DNA from 2 places in the Paenibacillus glycanilyticus genome. Region 1 is predicted to be linked to the other one. Evidence: a T-box and tRNA genes for the amino acid it is inferred to sense, from the RefSeq annotation. Region 1 holds a T-box; the other holds one or more tRNA genes.
What was found. The T-box of region 1 lies ahead of ACR9FF_RS09100 (tryptophan--tRNA ligase). A T-box ahead of a tRNA ligase gene usually reads a tRNA of that ligase, here a tRNA-Trp.
Positions count from the first base shown of each region.

Region 1 (4,404 bases):
CGCCAAATCCGGTTCACGAATGTGGAGCAAATCATAGAGCTGGAAGATATCCTGAAGGCTTATATATATGAGGCTATTGAGGTAGAGAAGTCCGGTCAGGAAATTCCTTATAAAAAGCATGACGAGTATGCGGTCCCTGAAGAGCTCCAAACCAGATTCGATGACCAGCCTGCGTTTAAGGAAGCGTTTGAAGCCTTAACTCCAGGCCGGCAAAGAGCCTACCTGCTTCATTTCTCCGCTGCCAAGCAACCCAAAACGCGCGAAGCCAGAATTGAAAAATACTATCAGCAAATTCTTGACGGCAAAGGATTAAATGATTAAACCAGAAAACTCTACCACCTCATTTAAAGAGGCCGTAGAGTTTTGCTCTTATTGTCTACCTGTATCGCCCCAACCTGTATTTCACCTGCTCCAGCAGGGGTTGAGCTACCGCTCTTGCTTTCCTTGCGCCTTCTCTCAAAATATCATCGATTTGATCTCTGTCCGCCATGTATCGATTATACTTCTCCCGCGGTCCCTCCAAGAATGCGTTCATAACCTGATAAAGCTCCTGCTTGGCTTCTCCCCAGCTGATACCGCTCCGAAACCTTTCTCGCATAACCTCAATCTGTGCATCCGCGGCAAACTCTTTATAGAGCAGAAAAACATTCGAAGCCTCGGGATCTTTCGGCTCGTTCGGCGGGGTAGAATCGGTCTTGATTTTGCTTACCAGCTTCTTTAAGCTGTCGGCGGTTTCGAACAACGGAATCGTATTATTGTAGCTTTTGCTCATTTTCCGTCCATCCAGTCCCGGTATTACGGCCGTTTGCTCATCCACGATGTAATTAGGCAGCTTAAAGGTATCGCCATAAATGCGATTAAAAGCTTCAGCCAGATCCCTTGCAATCTCGACATGCTGAATTTGATCTTTGCCGACGGGAACCTGATCCGTTTGAAAAAGCAAAATATCCGCCGCCATCAGGATCGGGTACGTAAACAAGCCCATGTTCACACCGGTATCGCTGTCTGCGCCAAGCTGCTCGTTTTTATCCACGATCGCCTTATAAGCATGAGCACGATTCATAAGACCCTTTGGCGCCATGCAAGCCAGAATCCAGCTAAGCTCGAAAATTTCCGGCACGTCGGATTGGCGGTAAAATACAACCTGCTCCGGATCAAGCCCCAAAGCCAGCCAGGTTGCCGCAATCCCGTAAGATAAGTCGTTAAACTCATCCCGATTTTGAATAAACGTTAAACCGTGATAATCCGCGATAAAATACAAAGCCGTGTTATCCCGATTTTTTGCAATTTCCAGCGCCGGCTTAATAGCCGCGATGTAATTGCCGATATGCACTCTTCCTGTTGGCTTGATGCCCGTCAATACCGTGCTCATGTGTTTGCTCCCTTCTTCAACATAGAAATAAAAAAGGGGCCCTCATCCTTGGAAAGGACGAGAAACCCCGTGGTACCACCTTCATTAGCCCGATTCGCGCAAATCGGACTCGCTTTGACGTATCGACGCATGCTGGATGCTGGAATACGCGTCTCTTGTAACGACGAGACTTTCGCCAAAGCCTACTCAAATTCTTTTCGGTTTGGATGCTCAGAAGCCCACTTCGGCATAATCCCTACACTGATTCGCACCATCCATCAGCTCTCTGGAGTATTCGTTATGCGTACTCTCTTCATCATCGCAAGTTGGCATATGATTTTGTTATTCCATTTTTACAACAGAACGCATAGATTTGTCAAATACTTACTTCATAAGTTGTTCCGTTTCCTCAATGAGCTCCCGCATCAGGTTCACGGCATTCTTCAAGCGATCCGGATCTTCCGTAATGAAAGTGAAAATTTCATTCACTCTACGGGAGTAATGGCTTGGTGCGACGGCAAAAGAATCGACGATAGCGGAAGCCCCTTTTTCATTCATGAAGTAGGTTTCATTAACCGCAAAAAGCACCTGATTCAAGCATGCCACCGAACGGAAGCAGCAGCCCGCAATATAAGCTAAATCGTTTTTATAAATACCTTTATATCCATTCTCGAGAGAAAAGCCCGCCTCCCAGTAAAACCTTTGGATAATCGCTTTTTTTAATGCAGCCGGATACGGAATTGTTTTGCTTTTCAGCTTGCCTACGATTCCCGAAGGATCCCATAACACTCGGCATAGCGCAATCTCCGCCAAATAAATCGTGTTCACGAATCCATGAGGATGGCCGGGCTGATAATCCATGGCGATATTCCCGCTAATGCATTGTTCGATTACTTGCGACACTTTGTTTTGATCCCGGTAGATGAAATCGACGGGAATTTGATTGATTTTAAGCCAGCCCCCGCCATTAATCCAGGGTCCCCACTCGCCTGTTTCGGTCACTACGTCATCTCTATGCTCGTCGTCCATTCCGGCAGCAGCTTTACGAAGCCCGGTTATATCGAGACCTGCCTCGGAGTCATAGTAAATCCCAATATCGATATCCGATTCGGGGCTCTCCGTCCCTCTAGCCCTTGAACCTCCCAGAACAATTGCCGTTATGCCTCCTACTTGTTTCAGGCGGTCAACAATATTCAGAATCGTGTTATTTATGTCCATGATCCTCACCAATCTTATTAGCAATAATGTTCTATTATAAAACAAAAAGGCGATACAGGCCCTAAGCCTGTACCGCTTTTTTGTTCAGCACCTGTTCAAAAGCTTCGTTGAAATACTGCATCACGTATTTCGCGACATGACATTCGAAGGAGGCGTAATCCGTTGCCACCTGCGATGGATCAATAATAAACTCGCGAATCCGTTCAAACGTAAATTGCGGCTGGTCAATGAATAACGTATTGGTTGCGCTAGGAACCACAACGACGGATGAATGCATAAGCAGCTGTGAGGACAACGCATTGGATGTCAGGGAGATCGAATCCTCGGAGCCGATCAGCGTCAGCGTAGGATGGGCCAACCGAGCGAAATCCTCGTTAACCGGCGTTTCCCCATACAATTCGAATGTATCGAAGTAAGTCTCCGGCGATACGGCCATATAGCCTGCAATGATTTTACGGTATAATGCATGCTCCTCCGTCAGCTTGAAGATTCCGTTAACCAAGCTTTCCGCAAGATTCAGCATGTTTCCTTTACTAATGAGCTGCTTGCGGCCTTGGATAATGGACGCTACCGTTTTTCTCGGCAAAAAGGCAGGCGTCGACAACAGAACAAGGCTTTTCACCAGCTCAGCATGCTCTATACTGAACTTTACGGCTAGGCTTGCGCCAAAGCCATGTCCGAGCAGGTGAACGGGACCAAGCTCGAGCTTGGTCAGCAGCATAAGTAAATCTTCGGTAAATAACTCCCAGCTTAAGGGAACGTCGCCTCTCTCCGTCAGGCCATGTCCCCGCAGATCCAGCAGAACAACCCGGTAATGCTCCTTGATAAAGGGAAGAATAGGCTCCCATATTTCCAGGTTAAGTCCCAATCCATGTATCAAAACAATCGTTTCCGAAGCGGATTCCGCGTTATATATCTGATAGTTGACCGGAATATCCCGTAATTGGATAAATGGCATAGAATCCTCCTACGACAATGAACTGCATCTATCATATCGCCATTACGTCCATCCGTCTGTTGACTTTAAGTCACATTGCGGATAATCTCAAAGGAGAATACTAGATTCTGGGGGCGGACTAACGTGGATATTCGCATCGAATTTGGACAGAGAATCAAAGAACTGCGTGCCCGGAGCGGAATGTCACAGGAGCATTTAGCCTATCGGGCCGGTCTTGACCGGAGTTACATAAGCGGTGTTGAGCGCGGGGAACGGAATGTCAGCATTATCAATATCGAGAAGATTGCCTCTGCCCTGCAAATCGGCGTTGCCTATCTATTCTCCGGCGAGCGCTTCTCTCCGAAGCAAGCCTACCAGCCGAAAGACTTCATCGTTCCTTTCAAGGACCGGGTGCATTACACGCTGGATCCGGATAAAAAACTGTTGTCGTTCCAGGTAAACGGATTGGCATCGGGTAAGCAGGACGTAGAATACATGTCCAATATTGTGCTTGGCATTTGCTCCGCATACGGGAAAGACGAGCTGGACGTTCTGGTGGATCATCGCGGCATGGTCACTTCCGACGGTGAGCCCGTCGTTTATTCCCCCGAAGTTGCGGAAAGAGCCGTACAATTCCAACAAGAGCTGACTTCCTACAGCAAAAAAGTGCTCGTGCTTTGCAATTCGGAGTTTATGGTCGAGCAACTCAACCATGTAGCGAAAGCAAGCGGCATTTTCGATAAAGCGTCCCATCTGTTCGACAAAGACAGGGATATGGTCGGCAAGGCATACGAAACTTTCGATATCCACGATCATCCTTTTATTCGGACAAACTAACAAAAAACCGCCTTCTTCTCAGGCGGTTTTTTCATTAGGAATGGACAACGCTTACGCGCCT
Region 1 covers NZ_CP195155.1:2,023,582-2,027,985, reverse strand. The annotation lists gene ACR9FF_RS09105 (YdeI/OmpD-associated family protein) at 1-321, shown strand, start outside; gene ACR9FF_RS09100 (tryptophan--tRNA ligase) at 377-1,372, opposite strand; T-box leader at 1,423-1,680, opposite strand; gene ACR9FF_RS09095 (nucleotidyltransferase domain-containing protein) at 1,736-2,569, opposite strand; gene ACR9FF_RS09090 (alpha/beta fold hydrolase) at 2,631-3,527, opposite strand; gene ACR9FF_RS09085 (helix-turn-helix domain-containing protein) at 3,651-4,343, shown strand; gene ACR9FF_RS09080 (DMT family transporter) at 4,378-4,404, opposite strand, start outside.

Region 2 (4,404 bases), 740 kb from region 1:
TTCCGATTGCCACGGCAATCGCCAGATCATTAAGCTCGCGGCGATTCCAGCAGCCAGTCAGCGTCATCACTATTAAAACAAACAATAAGGGAACTAATATTCTCCGCATCATCATCGCAATTCCTCATCTCGTTGCCTTTATTCTCGATTACCGCTTCGGCCCGGGAAGCTTGTTATTGCCTCGGGTAATATTATTCTGACTAATTAGACGCAGCCGTTTCCGCATGGCCCAGTGCGGTAGCCGGAATAAGGTATCCTTCGTATCCTCGGCAATAAACGGTCCAAATGGACTCATATACGGTACTCCGAAGGTACGGAGACTGCATAAATGAAGCACGAGCGCAAAAATGCCTAGAATTATCCCGTATAAACCAAAGGACGCAGCCAGCCCCATTAACGCGAATCGGATCATGCGGATGGAAATGGACATATTCATGGCTGGCACAACAAAGCTTGATATAGCCGTGATGGATACCACTATTACCATCGCAGCGGAAACAATCCCCGCATCCACAGCTGCCTGTCCGATAACCAAGGTGCCGACAATCGAAATAGCCTGACCCATTGTTCTAGGCATCCGAACCCCGGCTTCACGCAGGATCTCGAACGTAATCTCCATAATCAACGCCTCGATAAATGCGGGAAAAGGTATCCCTTCCCGTTGGGCCGCAAGTCCAATGAGCAGCTGAGTAGGGAGCATTTCCTGATGAAAGGTCGTGATGGCTATATAAAGCGATGGCCCTAACAGAGCGATAAAGATGCCTACAAAGCGGAGAATCCTGATCAGCGAGCTGATATCGGCGCGTTGATAGTAATCCTCCGCAGAATGCATGAAGGAAATGAACAAAGCGGGAACCACAAGCACATGAGGCGTTCCATCCACCAATATCGCCACTTTGCCTTCCAGCAGTTCCGCAGCGATAACATCCGGCCGTTCAGAATTGTACATGGTCGGAAATGGACTATAAGCGGAATCCTGAATCAGCTCTTCGATATAGCCGCTTTCCAGAATCCCGTCAATATCTATTCTGGATAATCGGTTACGAACCTCTTCCAAGATCTTATCGCTCACAATACCTTTTATATACATTATGGAAACACTAGTCTGGGTCATTTTCCCGATTCTCATATTTTCAAGCCACAAATCGGGATTCTTAATTTTCCTTCTGACCAGTGCCGTATTTGTGCGAATGGATTCCGTAAACGACTCTTTGGGGCCGCGGCTTACCGTTTCCGTCATGGCCTCTGAAACCGCACGGTCTTTAATTCCATTCATAGCAATGGACAATATTTTATTGCTGTCCCATATAAGAATGACATGGCCGGAAAACAGGTTATAGTACATCGTATCCGTCGATGTCACTTCTTCTATTTCTCCCGCGGTCAGCAAGTCCAGAAAAGGATGCTGATTCGTATTAAGATTCGGAAACTCCACCATCAGAGTCTCCAATATAAAATCCTGAACAGAGTCCGTGTTTACTAGTCCATCCGCATAAAACAAATTCACTGTTCGAGAATTGCCACCATATTCAATTTGGAATTCTTTAAAAATAATATCGTTACTGTTACCGAGTTTTTCTTTAATCGTTGTAATATCGATCTGACTCATGCTGCATCACATCACCCGTATTTGATAATTATCAGTATGGTCATACGCCAATCGATATAAACAAAAAGCACCCGTCGGAGGTTAGTCCGCCAGGTGCTCGTAAAGTATATAAACATGCAAAAAACGCTGACCGTACAAAGTACAATCAGCGCAATCATTTCAATATTGGTGCCGGTGAGAGGACTCGAACCTCCACGGTTTCCCTCACGATTTTGAGTCGCGCGCGTCTGCCATTCCGCCACACCGGCATTTGATAAATATGGCGTGCCCTAAGAGATTCGAACTCCTGACCTTTTGATTCGTAGTCAAACGCTCTATCCAGCTGAGCTAAGGGCACATTTTATTGAAATAATTGTGGAGGCGCCACCCAGACTCGAACTGGGGGTAAAGCTTTTGCAGAGCTCTGCCTTACCACTTGGCTATGGCGCCACCTAATTATGGAGCGGAAGACGGGAATCGAACCCGCGACCCTCGCCTTGGCAAGGCGATGCTCTACCGCTGAGCCACTTCCGCATAAATGGCTGGGGATCAAGGATTCGAACCTTGGAGTGACGGAGTCAAAGTCCGTTGCCTTACCGCTTGGCTAATCCCCAACAGAAAACTTTTTAAACTTTAGTGAAAATGGGGCGATCGATGGGACTTGAACCCACGAATGCCGGAGCCACAGACCGGTGCGTTAACCCCTTCGCCACGACCGCCATACTCACTATAAAAATTATCTGGCAGGGGCAGCAGGAATTGAACCCACACCAAAGGTTTTGGAGACCTTTGTTCTACCTTTAAACTATGCCCCTAAATGGTGGAGGGTGATGGATTCGAACCACCGAACCGTTAGGAAGAGATTTACAGTCTCCCGCGTTTGGCCACTTCGCTAACCCTCCGTAAAAATGGTGCCGGCGATAGGAGTCGAACCCACGACCTACTGATTACAAGTCAGTTGCTCTACCAACTGAGCTACACCGGCATATTAACTTTTCCAACCATCTAACATGGTGGCTCGGGACGGAATCGAACCGCCGACACGAGGATTTTCAGTCCTCTGCTCTACCAACTGAGCTACCGAGCCTGATGTTTGATTAAATGGCGGAGCTGACGGGATTCGAACCCGCGGTCTCCTGCGTGACAGGCAGGCATGTTAGGCCTCTACACCACAGCTCCACATCGTTCTCGGTAAAAACCGAAGATAAAGTTTTGGTTGCGGGGGCAGGATTTGAACCTGCGGCCTTCGGGTTATGAGCCCGACGAGCTACCGAGCTGCTCCACCCCGCGTCATTTTTAAAACATATATGGTGGAGGCTGAGGGGATCGAACCCCCGACCCTCTGCTTGTAAGGCAGATGCTCTCCCAGCTGAGCTAAGCCTCCATATTCTCTCGAGCGACTTTTATAATATATCACATTCAAGTCGGCTTGGCAAGAACTTTTTTGTTTCTTTTTTGTAAAGATGGTGACCCGTAGGGGATTCGAACCCCTGTTACCTCCGTGAAAGGGAGGTGTCTTAACCCCTTGACCAACGGGCCTTGCTTATTACGTAGCAATCAGCTATGTAAGAAATATTATGGCAGAGAGGAAGGGATTCGAACCCTCGAGACCCGGTTAGAGCCTACACGATTTCCAATCGTGCTCCTTCGACCACTCGGACACCTCTCTATATGGCTCCCCGAACAGGACTCGAACCTGTGACAACTCGATTAACAGTCGAGTGCTCTACCAACTGAGCTATCAGGGAATACATTCAAAGCTTGCGCCTTGAAAACTGGATGCGAAATTATGAATTCCTTAAGTTTCTTGCGGGGTCCCCGAAAAGTAATCGGAATAAGCTGCAACGCTTAACTTCACTTTTTGGGGGTTGTTTAGGATAAGCCCTCGACCGATTAGTATTCGTCAGCTCCACACATTGCTGTGCTTCCACCCCGAACCTATCAACCTCGTCGTCTTCAAGGGGTCTTACTAATTGGGAAATCTCATCTTGAGGGGGGCTTCACGCTTAGATGCTTTCAGCGCTTATCCCGTCCGTACTTGGCTACCCAGCGGTGCTCCTGGCGGAACAACTGGTACACCAGCGGTACGTCCATCCCGGTCCTCTCGTACTAAGGACAGCTCCTCTCAAATTTCCTGCGCCCGCGACAGATAGGGACCGAACTGTCTCACGACGTTCTGAACCCAGCTCGCGTACCGCTTTAATGGGCGAACAGCCCAACCCTTGGGACCTACTTCAGCCCCAGGATGCGATGAGCCGACATCGAGGTGCCAAACCTCCCCGTCGATGTGGACTCTTGGGGGAGATAAGCCTGTTATCCCCAGGGTAGCTTTTATCCGTTGAGCGATGGCCCTTCCATTCGGTACCACCGGATCACTAAGCCCGACTTTCGTCCCTGCTCGACTTGTTGGTCTCGCAGTCAAGCTCCCTTATGCCTTTGCACTCTCCGAATGATTTCCAACCATTCTGAGGGAACCTTTGGGCGCCTCCGTTACATTTTAGGAGGCGACCGCCCCAGTCAAACTGCCCACCTGACACGGTCCCTCTACCCGATTCAGGGTAGCAGGTTAGAACTCCGATACGATCAGGGTGGTATCCCAACGTCGCCTCCACACAAGCTGGCGCTCATGCTTCTCAGGCTCCCACCTATCCTGTACAGATCGTACCAAAGTCCAATATCAAGCTGCAGTAAAGCTCCATGGGGTCTTTCCGTCTTGTCGCGGGTAACCTGCATCTTCACAGGTATTAAAATTTCACCGGATCTCTCGTTGAGACAGCGCCCAAGTCGTTACGCCATTCGTGCGGGTCAGAATTTAC
Region 2 covers NZ_CP195155.1:1,285,901-1,290,304, reverse strand. The annotation lists gene ACR9FF_RS05835 (Ger(x)C family spore germination protein) at 1-115, opposite strand, end outside; gene ACR9FF_RS05830 (spore germination protein) at 149-1,609, opposite strand; tRNA gene ACR9FF_RS05825 (tRNA-Leu) at 1,776-1,857, opposite strand; tRNA gene ACR9FF_RS05820 (tRNA-Arg) at 1,870-1,946, opposite strand; tRNA gene ACR9FF_RS05815 (tRNA-Cys) at 1,965-2,038, opposite strand; tRNA gene ACR9FF_RS05810 (tRNA-Gly) at 2,048-2,122, opposite strand; tRNA gene ACR9FF_RS05805 (tRNA-Gln) at 2,128-2,202, opposite strand; tRNA gene ACR9FF_RS05800 (tRNA-His) at 2,232-2,307, opposite strand; tRNA gene ACR9FF_RS05795 (tRNA-Trp) at 2,330-2,403, opposite strand; tRNA gene ACR9FF_RS05790 (tRNA-Tyr) at 2,407-2,490, opposite strand; tRNA gene ACR9FF_RS05785 (tRNA-Thr) at 2,498-2,573, opposite strand; tRNA gene ACR9FF_RS05780 (tRNA-Phe) at 2,600-2,675, opposite strand; tRNA gene ACR9FF_RS05775 (tRNA-Asp) at 2,691-2,767, opposite strand; tRNA gene ACR9FF_RS05770 (tRNA-Met) at 2,802-2,878, opposite strand; tRNA gene ACR9FF_RS05765 (tRNA-Val) at 2,897-2,972, opposite strand; tRNA gene ACR9FF_RS05760 (tRNA-Glu) at 3,053-3,127, opposite strand; tRNA gene ACR9FF_RS05755 (tRNA-Ser) at 3,167-3,257, opposite strand; tRNA gene ACR9FF_RS05750 (tRNA-Asn) at 3,261-3,336, opposite strand; rRNA gene ACR9FF_RS05745 (23S ribosomal RNA) at 3,462-4,404, opposite strand, start outside.
Region 2: it has a tRNA-Trp gene. The T-box ahead of ACR9FF_RS09100 (tryptophan--tRNA ligase) is inferred to sense a tRNA for this amino acid. The anticodon was not compared.